4 regions of the Empedobacter sp. R132-2 genome follow, and region 2 is predicted to be linked to each of the others. Evidence: riboswitches for the same ligand, from Rfam matches in the RefSeq annotation. Region 2 holds a riboswitch; each other region holds the start of a gene.

Evidence for each region. A riboswitch is a leader RNA that binds a small molecule or an ion and turns the genes downstream of it on or off. The one in region 2 is predicted to bind S-adenosylmethionine.
Region 1: linked by a shared signal. The riboswitch ahead of HXZ69_RS04375 (TonB-dependent receptor plug domain-containing protein) and the one ahead of HXZ69_RS12490 (homocysteine S-methyltransferase family protein) in region 2 are both predicted to bind S-adenosylmethionine.
Region 3: linked by a shared signal. The riboswitch ahead of HXZ69_RS10625 (hypothetical protein) and the one ahead of HXZ69_RS12490 (homocysteine S-methyltransferase family protein) in region 2 are both predicted to bind S-adenosylmethionine.
Region 4: linked by a shared signal. The riboswitch ahead of HXZ69_RS12645 (hypothetical protein) and the one ahead of HXZ69_RS12490 (homocysteine S-methyltransferase family protein) in region 2 are both predicted to bind S-adenosylmethionine.

What each region holds. Positions count from the first base shown of each region.
Region 1 is NZ_JACAGG010000004.1:137,728-141,545, reverse strand. Features, by position in the region: gene HXZ69_RS04385 (aminodeoxychorismate synthase component I) at 1-913, shown strand, start outside; gene HXZ69_RS04380 (aminotransferase class IV) at 897-1,496, shown strand; SAM riboswitch class I at 1,555-1,658, shown strand; gene HXZ69_RS04375 (TonB-dependent receptor plug domain-containing protein) at 1,712-3,818, shown strand, end outside.
Region 2 is NZ_JACAGG010000032.1:15,598-19,415, reverse strand. Features, by position in the region: gene HXZ69_RS12495 (homoserine dehydrogenase) at 1-1,099, opposite strand, end outside; SAM riboswitch class I at 1,224-1,322, opposite strand; SAM riboswitch class I at 1,768-1,866, shown strand; gene HXZ69_RS12490 (homocysteine S-methyltransferase family protein) at 1,910-2,908, shown strand; gene metH (methionine synthase) at 2,896-3,818, shown strand, end outside.
Region 3 is NZ_JACAGG010000022.1:32,853-36,670, forward strand. Features, by position in the region: gene HXZ69_RS10615 (type I restriction-modification system subunit M) at 1-909, opposite strand, end outside; gene HXZ69_RS10620 (hypothetical protein) at 1,133-1,540, shown strand; gene HXZ69_RS10625 (hypothetical protein) at 1,586-1,825, opposite strand; SAM-I-IV-variant riboswitch at 1,875-1,969, opposite strand; gene HXZ69_RS10630 (LexA family protein) at 2,014-2,472, opposite strand; gene HXZ69_RS10635 (Y-family DNA polymerase) at 2,473-3,741, opposite strand.
Region 4 is NZ_JACAGG010000033.1:16,626-20,443, forward strand. Features, by position in the region: gene HXZ69_RS12635 (ABC transporter permease) at 1-28, shown strand, start outside; gene HXZ69_RS12640 (ABC-F family ATP-binding cassette domain-containing protein) at 63-1,952, shown strand; SAM-I-IV-variant riboswitch at 2,021-2,120, shown strand; gene HXZ69_RS12645 (hypothetical protein) at 2,164-2,409, shown strand; gene HXZ69_RS12650 (helix-turn-helix domain-containing protein) at 2,467-3,818, opposite strand, start outside.

The sequences.
Region 1 (3,818 bases), on a different contig from region 2:
TGCAAAAGTTCCCTTTTTTTTTATGATCGATTTTTTGAAAGAAAATGGAGAAGTAATTCCGTTAAATGAATTACCTGATGAGATAAAATTTGAAGTAGATTCAACAAAAAAAGAATCTTTTCAGAAAGATTTTAAATTCAATAAATTCCCGATTTCCTTTGACGAATATTTGCCAAAATTCAATTATGTTCACGATAATATTTTGTTTGGAAATTCATATTTAACGAATTTAACGCTTCCAACAAAAATTGAAACTGATTTGTCTTTGAATGATATTTTTCAGTTTTCTGAAACAAAATATAAATTGAAATATAAAGACGAATTTGTTTGTTTTTCTCCCGAACGTTTTGTGAAAATTGAAGCTCAAAAAATCTTTTCAAATCCAATGAAAGGAACCATTGATGCCTCGATTCTAAATGCGAAGCAACTTATTTTGAATGATGAAAAAGAAGCTGCCGAACATGCTACAATTGTCGATTTAATTAGAAATGATTTGAGTCTTGTTTCAGAAAATGTTGAGGTAACAAATTATCGCTACATGGATGAGGTGAAGACAAATGATGCAACACTTTTGCAAGTGAGTTCTGAGATAAAAGGTGATTTGAACGATGATTATTACCAAAACTTAGGAACGATTTTCGATCAACTTTTACCTGCAGGTTCTATTTGCGGTGCTCCCAAAAAGAAAACCGTCGAAATTATTTTAGAAGCAGAAAAGTATCATCGTAATTTTTATACAGGAGTTTTTGGTGTTTTTGATGGAAAAAATCTTGATAGTGCTGTGATGATTCGTTTTATTGAAAATAATCAAGGCGAATTGTTTTTCAAGAGTGGAGGAGGAATAACGGCAAAAAGCAAAGCGAAAGCAGAATACGAAGAATTAATTCAGAAAGTATATGTTCCAATTTATTGAATCGATTTGTTGTGTGAATAAACAACTTCGAAATTTAGAATTTCATCAAGCGAGATTTGATCGAACAAGAAATGATAATTTTACTGAAATCAATCCGATTTTATTGAACGAAATTATTAAGTTTCCAACAGATTTAACGGATGAAAAATATAAAGTTAGAATTGTTTATGATCGAGAAATTCAATCGGTAGAATTTCAACCGTATCAAATCAAACCAATTGAAAGTATTCAACTTTTTGAGATCGAAAATAAAATTGATTATTCCTACAAATATTTAGATCGTTGGTTTTTTGATGAGTATTTAAAAGAATCAAAAACAGATGATTTGGTCTTGGTGAAATCAAATTATATTACCGATTGTATTTATTCGAATATTGTTTTTTTTGACGGTTCTCAATGGATCACGCCGCGAAGTTTTTTGTTGAAAGGAACAATGAGAGAAGCTTTGTTGCAATCAGGCGAAATCATTCAGAAAAATATAAAGGTTTCAGATCTAGTTAACTTCAAATCATTCAAACGAATCAATGCAATGATGAATTTGGACGAAAGTCAAGAGTTAGATATTTCATTGTTAATTCAATAACTCTATAAAAATGATAGAGTATTATTTGCATTTTCATTTTTTAACATTACCTTTGCATAACTTATCAAGAAAGGTGGAGGGATTGGCCCTGTGAAACCTTAGCAACCAGATGACTTATAATCTAAGGTGCTAAATCCAACCTATTAGAGGGAAAGATGAGTAAAAGTATTTCACTTTTATCTGTTGGTTTCTTGAAAGTTTTATGAAAATTAAAAATGAAAAGAAACAAATTTTTACTTGCTTCATTCGCATTTATTTGCGCATCTACACTTTTCGCTCAAGAAGTTGAAAAGGAGGAAACAAATCTTAACGAAGTTATTTTAATCGGTGGTCGTACATCAGAAAGAACGGTGGTTAATTCGTCAGTTCCTGTCGATATTATCGATGTTGAGAAATTGAAAACGTCTTCTCCTCAATTGAGTGTAAATGATATTTTGAATGTGGTTATTCCTTCTTTTAATTCGGTTCGTCAATCATCTGCCGATGGAACGGAGCATATCGATCCTGTGACGTTGCGCGGAATGGGACCAGATCAGGTTTTGGTTTTGATTAATGGAAAACGTCGTCACACAACTTCGTTGGTGAATTACCAAAATACGGTAGGGAATGGTTCTGTAGGAACAGATTTAGGTGCAATTCCGATTTCGGCGATCGATAAAATTGAAGTTTTACGTGATGGTGCGGCTGCGCAATATGGCTCTGATGCGATTGCGGGAGTTGTAAATATTGTTTTGAAATCTAAACCAGGAGGTGACGCGTCTTTGACGTATGGTCAGACTTCTCGAAATGATGGTGAAACGTATAATTTTAACGGAAGTTATGGAACGAAATTAGGACAATCAGGTTCAATTGTTTTTTCGGCGGTTGTAAGTGAGCGCAAGAAAACGAATCGTTCAAAAGATCATAATTTAGATATTTTTGGAGATAATTTCGCCTACGATTTTGCAGATGATCCAGATGCAGCAAGAGCTGCGGATGATGCTAAAATTGCTGCTTTAGGACTTTCGAGAAAAGATTTTAGATTTCAAATTGGAGATGCGGCAATCAAAAATCAACAATTTTTTGTAAATGCTGAAACGGCGATTAATGATCGATTAGATTTTTATTCATTTGGAGGCGTTTCATTACGCCAAGGAAATGGATTCGGTTTTAGAAGATTGCCAAGCGAATTGTCTGAAGATGCGTTAAAAATTTATCCAAATGGTTTTCAAGCAACGTTAAAATCTAATGTAAATGATTATTCAAATTCGACAGGATTACGTTATTCATATGATGGATGGAAAGTTGACTTGAGTAATACTTTTGGTTTAAATTCATTCAAATATGATTTAGAAAATTCAATTAATCAATCATTAGGTTTAAATTCTCCAACCGATTTTTATGCAGGGAAACATCAATTTTTACAAAATACAGTCAATTTAGATTTTTCGAAACGAATCAATCAAAATGTTAGCTTAGCGTTTGGAGGAGAATATCGTTTTGAACAATATAAAATCGAAGCAGGAGATGAAGCTTCTTACACAGGTTCTGGATCTGAATCTTTTGTAGGATTTTCTCCATTAAATGCTGTAAAAGGTGATCGTCATTCAGTTGCGGCTTATGTAGATGGAGAATTGAAATTTGGAGATTTTACGGCTGATTTGGCTGGACGTTTCGAAAATTACTCAGATTTTGGAAGTACAATCAACGGAAAATTAGCGATGCGATATGAATACGCAAAAGGATATTCGGTTCGTGGAGCAATTTCAACAGGATTTAGAGCGCCTTCTTTACAACAAAAATACTTTAGTAATTCATATACTGATTTATTCTTGAATGATAATGGAGATCAAGTTTTGGTTACAAAAGGAATTATCCAAAATGAGTCTGAATTGTCGAGAGAAATTGGTTTGGATAAATTGAAAGAAGAAAAATCAATCAATGCAAGTTTAGGTTTAACATTTCGTCCGACTTCAAAATTATTCATCACATTGGATGGATATTTTATAAAAGTTGATGACCGAATTGTCTTAACTTCTGATATCACAGATCCTGCTTTAGAAAAATATAATGTAGCGACAGCGCGTATTTTTACGAATGCAATTGATACAGAAACCAAAGGTTTGGATTTAGTGATTTCCTATGATACACGTTTAGGTCGAGGAAAATTGAATGCAAGTTTATCAGGAAATATCAATGAAACAAAGATTGTCGGTTATCATTTTCCAACAGCTTTAACAATTCCAACGGAAGAATTTTTTGGCTCTGATCAAGTCAATATTATCGAATCATTAAGTCCAAAAACAAAAGTAACTTTAGGATTGAATTATGCAATTTCTGGAT
Region 2 (3,818 bases):
TATGATTGTAATTTTTACTCTGATAACGTTCTTCTATTTCATCAAAAATATTTGAAACATCATCTGCTTGATTCTCAAAACCGATATAAATTCGCTTCTTTCCTGTTTGATTAAAAACTCCTTCTTCTTTGTTTTCATATTTTCGAATCGAATATTGATAATCATATTTCAACGCAGAAATATCACTCAAAACAGCCGAAGAAGTTGGGAAACGCCCTGCTCCTTTTCCATATAAAAATTGCTCATCTGAAAGCGAACTTCCAATCAAAACTCCATTATATTCGTTATTCACAAGCGCAATTGTTTTATTTAATTCAACAAAAGTTGGCAAAACTGTTGATGTAATTTCACCCGTTTGATGATTAATTTTAGAATTAGCAATCAACTTTATTGTATAATTTTTTTCTTTTGCGTATTTAAAATCTTCAACTTTCAATGAAGTAATTCCTTTTCGAATAACTTGATCAACATCAATCTTTTTACCGAAAGCATGCAACGTAATAATTGCTAATTTACTCGACGCATCAAAACCTTCTACATCAGCCGTTGGATCAGCTTCTGCAAAACCACTTTCTTGCGCTGCTTTTAAGGCATCTTGATACGACTCATTTTCATTCGCCATTTTCGTCAAAATGTAATTTGTTGTCCCATTTACAATTCCAGATACATAATTCAATAAATCGTTATCAAAATATTCTTCTAGATTTCTAATAATCGGAACTGACCCGCAAACAGAGGCTTCATAAAGAAAAGAAACATTGTTTTGTGCTTGCAAATCCAATAATTCTTTGTGATGATCTGCAATCAATTTTTTATTTGCACTTACCACATGTTTACCTTTATTGAACGCTTTTATAATGATATCATGTGCCGCATCAGCATCCGAAATTAACTCAACAACAACATTTATTTCATCGTCATTTAAAATATCATCCGCATTAGTCGAAAATAATTCAGACGGAGCATTTCTAGATTTAGAATTATCTTTAATTACAATTTTTTTAATTGCAGCATTCAATTGTGGTTTTTCTTCCAATACCTTGTAAATTCCTTCTCCTACAACTCCAAATCCGAACAATCCGATATTTATTTTTTTCATTTATTTGTTTTGTTTTTAATTATTTACCAAAGAAAAGTGAAGAAAAAAAATGGTTCAATCGCATAAAAACAATTGAACCATTTTGAATAAAGAATATTATTGAAGATTGGTTTACAGTAGTTTTTATTCATCTTTCCTATAAGGATGGATTTAGCACCTTGATTCATTAATCAGGTTGCTAAAGTTTCTTTGGGCCATTTCCCTCCACTTTTCTTGATAAAATGTAAATTTTAATGAACTATTTCTGAGGACAAATTTAGGCGAAAGAATTCTATATATCCAAATTAATTTCATTTCTTTAATTTAATATTTTCCGTAATTATAGATAAAAATACACAAATAATGAATTTTATTCTATAAATATTTATAGACAAAAATAATTTTCTAAAAAATACAATTAAAAGAAAAAACAAATCTTAATAATTTTTAATAAAACCCTATTTTTATTAAAAATATTCTAAAAACTACAATTTTCAATAACTAATTAAAATATTATTTCTTTAAAATAGTAATTTTAAAGAAATATTTTCTAAAATAAATTTCAAAAATGACCTATTAGAGATTTTGAACTATTTCAAACAAAAATTATTTCTATGAACCAAGTTTCGAACTCGTTTTTTTCAATCTTGATTTTTTTATTCTCAATACTTTAAATAATTTTGCACATAGCTTTATAAAGAAAGATGGAGGGAATAGGCCCGTTGAAATCTTAGCAACCCAAAGTATAGTTGGGTGCTAAATCCTACTCAAATAGAGAAAGATAAGGACTTACCTCACACTTCTTCCCATAAGGCTTTTAAAATATTTAGAATGAAATTAGACGATATACTAAAAGAGCGTATTGTTATTTTAGATGGTGCAATGGGAACGATGATCCAAAAGCACAATTTACAAGAAGAAGATTATCGTGGAGAACGATTCAAGGATTTTCATACTTCTTTAAAAGGAAATAACGATTTATTGGTTTTAACCCAACCTCAAATCATAAAAGATATTCACCGAGAATATTTGGCTGCTGGTGCAGATTTAATCGAAACAAATACGTTCAATGCCAATATTATTTCTATGGTTGATTATGATATGGTTGATTTGGTTGATGAATTAAATTACGAAGCCGTTCGCTTAGCAAAAGAAGCTTGTGAAGAGTTTTCTACCCCAGATAAACCTCGTTTTGTAGTTGGATCTTTAGGTCCAACCAACAAGACAGCCTCTATTTCGCCACAAGTAAATGACCCTAGTTATCGCGATGTGGATTTTGATTTATTGGCAAATGTATATTATCGTCAAGCAAAAACAATGTTAGAAGCTGGTGCAGATATTTTACTTGTCGAAACTATTTTTGATACTTTAAATGCAAAAGCAGCATTTTATGGAATTCAAGATGCGATAGAAAAAACAGGAATCAACGTTCCTCTAATGGCTTCTGGTACAATAACAGATAAATCTGGACGTACACTTTCTGGACAAACAACAGAAGCTTTCTTGATTTCATTAGAACATATTGATTTAATTTCAGTTGGGTTAAATTGTGCTTTAGGTGCAACAGATTTGATTCCATATTTAGAAGTATTAGCCGAAAAAGCACCATTTTATGTCAGCGCATACCCAAATGCTGGTTTACCAAACGCTTTCGGTGGATACGATGAAACTCCTGAAATGATGCGAGATTTTATCAAACCTTTCTTAGATAAAAAATTGGTTAATATTTTGGGTGGATGTTGTGGAACTACACCAGATCATATCAAATTGATGGCAGATTTAGCAAAAGAATACGAACCTCGAAAAATTAGTGAACAATGTCAGGCGTAAAAATTCAACTTTCTGGATTAGAACCTTTAATTGTACGAGAAAATTCAAACTTTGTAAACGTTGGCGAACGTACAAATGTAACTGGTTCTAAAAAATTCTTGCGATTAATCAAAGAAGAAAAATTTGAAGAAGCACTTCAGGTTGCACGTGACCAAGTGGATGGTGGCGCGCAAATTATCGATATCAATATGGATGAAGGTATGCTTGATGGTGTAGCTTCTATGGTAAAATATTTGCGTTTGATTGCTTCTGAACCTGATATTTCGAAAGTTCCAATTATGATTGATTCTTCGAAATGGGAAATTATTGAAGCTGGTCTAAAAAATGTTCAAGGTAAAGCGATTGTCAACTCAATTTCTTTAAAAGAGGGAGAAGAATTATTTATCGAACATGCGAAGAAAATTAAACGTTACGGTGCTGCAACAGTGGTTATGGCGTTTGATGAGAAAGGTCAAGCGGATAATTATGAACGTCGAATCGAAATCGTAAAACGTTCGTATGATATTTTGGTAAATCAAGTAAATTTCAATCCAAGAGATATCATTTTTGATGTGAATATTTTCCCAGTTGCAACAGGAATGGAAGAACATCGCCGTAATGCCATCGATTTTTTTGATGCAACAAAATGGATCAAAGAAAATCTTCCGCATGCGTTAGTTTCGGGTGGAGTTTCGAATGTTTCATTTTCCTTCCGTGGAAACAATGCGGTTCGTGAAGCGATGCACACGGCGTTTTTATATCACGCCATTAAACACGGAATGGACATGGGAATCGTCAATCCAGAAATGATTGAGATTTACGATGATATTCCAAAAGATTTATTAGAACACGTTGAAGATGTTTTATTGGATCGACGTGACGATGCAACAGAGCGTTTGATTGATTTTGCCGAACATCTAAAAGGTGTTAC
Region 3 (3,818 bases), on a different contig from region 2:
TGGAGGAACTTCGTAACCTGTCCAACGTGGATCATCCGTTAATTCGTTTTCAGCGCGCCAATCTTTTAAGTTGAACGGCGGATTCGCCATGATGTAATCGGCTTTCAGTTCTTTGTGCTGATCGTCACTAAATGTATCGGCCGCTTTGTTTCCTAAATTGGCAGAAATCCCACGAATGGCTAAGTTCATTTTAGCCAGTTTAAATGTGGTATTCGTTAACTCTTGTCCGTAGATGGAAATGTCTTTTTTGTTTCCTTGGTGTTTCTCAATAAACTTCAACGATTGCACAAACATACCACCCGAACCACAAGAAGGGTCATAGATTTTTCCCTTGTACGGTTCAATCATTTCAGCAATCAAGTTTACAATCGACTTCGGCGTATAGAATTCACCTTTTCCTTTTCCTTCGGCAATAGCAAATTTGCTTAAGAAATATTCGTACACACGTCCCACGATATCTTGGGCTTCATCACGAAGCGTATCGATGTTGTTGATGGTATCCAATAAAGCCGAAAACTTAGATTGATCCAATCCCAATCTTGAGAAATAATTATCTGGCAACGCACCTTCCAATGATTTGTTGGTACGTTCTATGGTTTTAAGTGCAGTATCAACTTTTAAGGTAATGTCTTCTTGTTTGGCATTTTCGATGATGTACGTCCAACGTGATTCTTCTGGAAGATAGAATACGTTTTCAGCCTGATAAAATTCGGGTATTTCTAAGAAGGCTTCTTTACCTTCTGCAATCAATTCTTCTCTGCGTTTGATGAATTTATCACTTGCAAATTTCAAGAAGATTAAACTCAATACCACGTGTTTATATTCTGACGGTTCTATCGAACCACGTAATTTATTTGCTGCATCCCAAAGGATTTCTTCTGTACTTTTGGTTTGTACTTTTTTAGCCATAATTGTTTATCAATTCTTTGTTGTAAATATACAAATACAATAACTGCAAATAAAGTCTTATTAAGGGATAAAACTTTACGTAAAACCATATTTGTACTTTTTTTTCAAATATAATGAAGTATAGCGACAAAATAAGACGCTATGATAATAAACAACGAATAAAAAGGTAGAATAGGATAGAAGCTTTTGAAATAAAAAAGTATATTTATCAAAACTTAAATTGATGTGTCAAGTTTATTCTGATGTCACGTTTTGTACCTGTTCTGATTTTGAAATCGATCAAGTTCAATCATTAAAAAATTACTGGGTTTTGTATCGTTTCAATGAAGCGTTAGACCTTGTAATTGTCGGCGAAATAATGTTAGATGATATGTTGAAAAATTATAATCCAAATAATTTGGTTGAACTTGTACTAAAAAAACTAAATAACAATACGCTGTTTGATAAATCAATTGATTTTGAAGACAAAGATCGGTTACACGTTTCGATTGAATTGAATCAAGTAAACCTAAACTATGGGTTCGAATATGAAGCTAATAGTTGGTCAGAAATTGAATATGATTATTTTACTTGGGCGAATAGTTACGAAGAAAAAAATGGAGGAGAGGTAAAGCTTTACGAATTGTTATAAATTTATAAAATGAGCCGATTATTTATGCTAATCGGCTCATGTTTTTTAATAGTGTAATTTTTTTTCCTTTAGTAAAACCTTTTTCGCGAAAGAAATTGTATTTTCATTTTTAATGATTGAATAGTCAATTTCTCTTGATTCGAATTGATTAGTTAGTGCTTTTAGAAAGTGAGCTCGTGCAGCTACCCATCCAGTATTACCCACCTCTTTATTGAAGGAGTTAATTACTTCTTGATCTGAAAGTGAAATCAAGTTTTTTTCAAATTTTTCAGTTAAATTTTCCATTGTTTTGATACTTTAATTTATTAAACAGTATCAATCATTAAGAATTTAGAGAGTGACAATTTTTTGACTGAACAGCCCTCATCGCTTTACCACCGTGGTTTGTTAAACTCGGTTGGTGTACTTAATGTACTCTTGATGATTGAATCTTTTATAAAAGTATTAATTATGATTTAATATTCAAAATTAATTTAATTCCTCTTATGCCTCACCAAATCAGTTACAACTCCCAAAATAATGACAACATCTTCATCTTGTAATTGAATACAATTTTTGTATTTCGGATTAAGAGAAATCAATTGTTTGTTGATGGCATCATAACGTTTGAAAGTATATTCGGAATTGTTGACCGATACTACAATATCATCATGATGTCTGGGTTCGATATCAGATCGAATGATAAGTAAATCACCTTTCAGATATTCAGGATACATACTTTCGCCACCCACACGATTAAGATAAGTTGCTTCGGGATGATTCAGTAAAATTTCATCTAAACTAATATTATTTTGTACAAAATCAGCAGCAGGAGAGGGGAAACCTGCTGAAACATCACCAAAAAATTGAACAAATCGTTTTTCACCATCTGTTTTGATAGGGATATTGATTAACTCTTCTGAGAATTTGGGAACTTGAATAAAATGTACCATTTAATAAACATTTAAAATATCTGTAAATCTTGTTGTGTAGCAAGGTGATAAACGTTCTTGCTTCATTTTCCATTTTCTACGAACATCTTGCGAAGCTAATTTTAGCATATGATCGCCATAATTCGCATTTAATTTATCCATCACACTCATCAACGCTTTATGTTTTGGAGATTCTGTATGAAATAAATTCATCTGTGCTTGATTATCGGGCGTAATTGCGGAAACAATAACGCCTGCTTTTTTATAATCAGGAACTTTGCCTTCAGCAGGAACCAATTTATCCAATAAAAATAAAGCAGATTTGGACAAAACGATACTCGAATTCGAATCAAAATCTAAGGTTGTACTTAATGAGTTTGAAACAAATGATTGCTTTTCATCAAAACGATTGGTCATCACAAAAACAGTAATAATGTTGCATTTAGATTGTTCTTTTCTAAGCTTTTCGGCACAAGAAACAGCAAAAGTAGAAACACGCTCTTTCAGATTTTCATAATCATTGATTGTTTTCTCAAAACTACGAGTGGTCGCAATTGATTTTTTGCGTTGAACTTCATCTAATTTTAAAACGCTTTCGCCTAATAATTCTTTTTTCAAACGCAATTCGACGATGGAGAAATTACGTTTGATGTATTCATCTTCAAGCAAGGTGAAATCATATGCATTACGACATCCGATATAAGATAAACGTTTAGCTAAACGTCGCCCAATTCCCCAGATATCCTCACATTTTAACCATTTTAAGGCTTTGTTTATTTTCTCTTTCGAATCAATCATATAAACGCCGTTATGATGTTTCGGAAATTTCTTCGCAATTCGATTTGCTACTTTAGCTAAAGCCTTTGTAGGAGCAATACCAATACAAACTGGAATTTTGGTAATGGTATATATTTTTTGTTTAATTTCTTGGGCGTACTTTACCAAATCATAGTTATCAAAGCCTTTGAAAAGAAGAAAAGATTCATCAATCGAATAAATTTCTATATCAGGACAATAGGATTTTAAAATCATCATCACGCGATTACTCATATCCGCATATAAGGGATAATTGGATGAGAATACATTAATTTTATTTAATCTAAAATTATTCTCGTATTCAAAAGCAGGAGCACCCATTGGAATGCCTAAATCTTTTGCTTCATTAGAACGTGCAATTACACAACCATCATTGTTAGAAAGTACCACAACTGGCTTTCCATTTAGGGTTGGATTAAAAACTCGTTCGCACGAAGCATAAAAATTATTGCAGTCAACTAAAGCATACATCATGTTACAAAGTTGAGCAAATAAAGCGCTACAAGGTGTCGCGGAAAAGTGTTAAAAAATAATAATTAGAAATTGATTCA
Region 4 (3,818 bases), on a different contig from region 2:
GAAACAAATCGGAACAGAAAAGATTTAGCATCTTTTTTTAACTACAAAACAGATAATAAACCATGAATTTTCTTACAGTTGAAAATCTAACCAAATCATATGGAATCCGAACTTTGTTTGAAGATGTAAATTTTCATGTGAATGAAGGAGACCAAATCGCATTCGTAGCAAAAAACGGAAGTGGGAAATCTACTTTACTTAAAATTTTAGCTGGATTAGAAACGGCTGATTCTGGCGAAGTTCGCCCAAATAAAGGTGTTAAAATTTTGATGTTAGATCAAAGTGATGACTTTGACGAAAATTTAAAAAGTGAAGAATATATTTTCAATCATTCGAATGAAGTTTTAGATATTGTTCGTCAATATGAAAACATGATCGAAAATGATCCAACAAATCCTGATTTAATTGATTTAATGGGAAAAATGGATGTTTTAGATGCATGGAAAGTTGAACCAACAATCAAGGAAATTTTATCAAAATTGAAGATTGATTTCTTGGAGCAAAAAATTGGAAAACTTTCTGGAGGTCAGCGAAAACGTATTTCTTTAGCAAAATTTTTGATTGATTTAAGTTTCGAAACTGGATATGTTCTTTTGATTTTGGATGAGCCTACCAACCATTTGGATATTGAAATGGTGGAATGGCTTGAATATTTCTTGAACAAAGAAAACAAAACATTGATTTTGGTTACGCACGATCGTTATTTCTTAGATGCAATTTGTACCAAAATTCTCGAAATGGAGGACAAAACATTGTATGTACATTCGGGAAATTACGAAACTTATATTACGAATAAAGCATTGCGTATCGAAAATCAAAATGCGACAATTGACAAAGCGAAAAACCTTTATCGTAAAGAGATTGAATGGATGCGTCGTCAACCACAAGCGCGTACAACAAAGTCTAAATCTCGTATTGATGCGTTTTATGATACTGAAAAAGTGGCTAAACATAAAATTGTCGATCAACAAGTAAAATTAGAAATGGTGATGACGCGTTTGGGTCAAAAAATCATCGAAATGGAACATGTTTCGAAAGCATTTGGTCAAAAGAAAATTTTAGATGATTTCTCTTATATATTCGCTCGTGGTGGAAAAATTGGTTTAGTCGGAAAAAATGGTGTTGGAAAAACCACTTTCTTAAAAATGTTAGAAGGAATCGAAACTATGGATTCTGGAACAATTGAACGTGGAGAAACCTTAAATATCGGACACTTTAAACAAGATGGAATAGAATTTAAAGGCGACGAACGTGTCATTGAGTTTGTGAAAGATATTGCAGATTTTTTCCCTCTTTCTAATGGAAAAGAAATGCGTGCAGAACAATTCTTAGAAATGTTTTTATTTACGCCAGAACAACAACATACATTCATCTCAAAGTTGAGTGGTGGAGAGAAAAAACGTCTGCAATTATTAGCAATTTTGTACAAAAATCCTAACTTTTTGATTCTTGATGAGCCAACAAACGATTTAGATTTACCTACTTTAACGGTTCTTGAAAGTTTCTTAGAAGAATATCAAGGTTGTTTATTAGTTGTTTCCCACGATAGATATTTTATGGATAAGGTGGTCGATGAATTGATGATTTTTGAAGGCGAAGGAAAAATTTCTCGTTATATGGGAACATATACAGAATATCACATCGAGAATAAAAACAAGCCTGTAACTGACGATAAAAAGATTGAAAAAGAAATCGTTATTCAGGAAAAAGTTGAATCGAAAGAGAAAGTTGTAGAGACAAAACCAAAAAAATTATCGTTTAAAGAACAACGAGAATTAGAAGAAATTAATAAATCTTTACCAATTCTTGAAGCCAAAAAAGAAGAATTAACGAATTTACTTTCCGACCCAAATTTAGGTTATGACAAAATCGCAACTATTGGAGAGGAACTTCAAAAAATTGTAAACGAATTAGAAGAAAAAGAATTTCGTTGGTTAGAATTAAGCGAATAAAAATATTGAAAAGGAACTTTTTTTGAGTTCCTTTTTTTGTTTTAAAAATTTATTCCTACATTTACTCTATCAATCATCAGGAGTTTCTGAAAAGTCAGAACACCAACCGAGCCAAAACCACGCTACGGTGGTATAGAATGAGGGCAAACGCCAAAATAAAAGGTTATTCTCCACTCTATCCTGTTGTTTTTATCATTAAAAAATTAAAACAATGGAAAATCTAAAAAATGAATTTGTCGTATTATTCCGTGAATTAACTGACAACGAATTAGTCGATCGCTTTAATCAAAATGTAGGAAACAGTTCTTGGAATTCTGCAAGAAGATGTTATGTCAAAACATTATTTGACGAATTACAATACCGTAATTTTGATAGCACAACCATAGAAAGAGGAAACACATTTTCGCTTCAACATTATGTAATATTAATTGAAAATAGATTAGAATATTTAGATTAAACATAAAAAAAGGAAAACTTGAAACAAGTTTTCCTTTTTATTTTATGGTAGACAATATTACTTACTCTGCTCTTTTATAAAATCATTAATCGTAACATTTAATCGTTTATTTCGGATATCTTTTTCAAAACGAATTGGTTCAGCAACACGTTCTGCACAATCTTTCATCCCACAATTTTCGCATGTAACCGCAACTTCTTTTACAGGAATTGATGGGTCATTCATAAATTTAATTTTACGTTGTGCTGATTTGTACAACACACCTATCGTTACGCTTCTTAAATAATTTGGATTGAATGGATCTTTCGTTGCTGAAGAAATTACATAATATTTTTGATTATTATTGAACGGATACAACGAAATTTGTGCAGAAATCTCATGATGATCATCTTGATGTTTTTCCAATTCTTTCAAAACATTTAACGAAACCCAACGACGACAATAATGCTCATCCGTTTCATTTGCTTGTGGCGATTGTTGTTGATTAAGGTGAAGTTCTTTCGTTAATTTATATGAATTTGAGCCAACTTTTGCTGACAAACGCAAGAAAAACAAATCACGAATATTAAAATGTTTGGGTAACAAATTTGTCATTCGTTGATAAACCGTCTCAGGAGATTCGGTATATTTTCCAAGAATTTCTTGAAATTTAGACAAATCATGATGCTCTATAGCAAACAAATTCTGCATATCCTTCAACAATTTTTCTTCTGGTAACAACAACGCTCCAGCAAAATAAGATGCATAAAAATTGTTTAACAATTGATCAAAATTATCGAAACTTGCCCACGAAAATGTATACAAACGCTCCTTCAAATCAAGGTAATTATAGCCTAATTCTTTCGCCAGAATAAATCGTTTTTGATCATTATCAGAATTGATATTGATATACAAAAGTTTTTTCTCTTTGATAAAAATAGAACGCAATTTCGCTAAATCCTTCCCTCCTAAAGAAGTGAAATCTTCATAAAGAATGGTATAATTATATTCCTCTTTCAGAATTTCTTCCATCGTTTCATTTTTTACAAAATCTTCAGATTCAATCAAATATTCTTGTAAAAAACTTTTTGCTGATTTTTCAATTTCAGGAAAATAATTATCATTTGCTTCCTGAAAAGACCTCAACGAAGCCAAGAAAAAACTTTCGCGCGTAAGATTGTAATTATTACCTATTTCAATCAACGTAGAAATAAATGCATTTACCTTCATTGGTGCGTTAGAAATGATCTCAATTAAATCTCTTTCTTCAATTCCGAAGAGTTCCAAAGGAATTTCTTGTAATAAATTTGATTGTAAAATCTCAGCGACTGGTGCTAAATTTTTATCCAATTTTAATGAAACTATCTCATCGTAAGGAATTTCCAACGCTTCGGCAAGAGCAACAATTTTATCAGTTTTTGGATATTTTT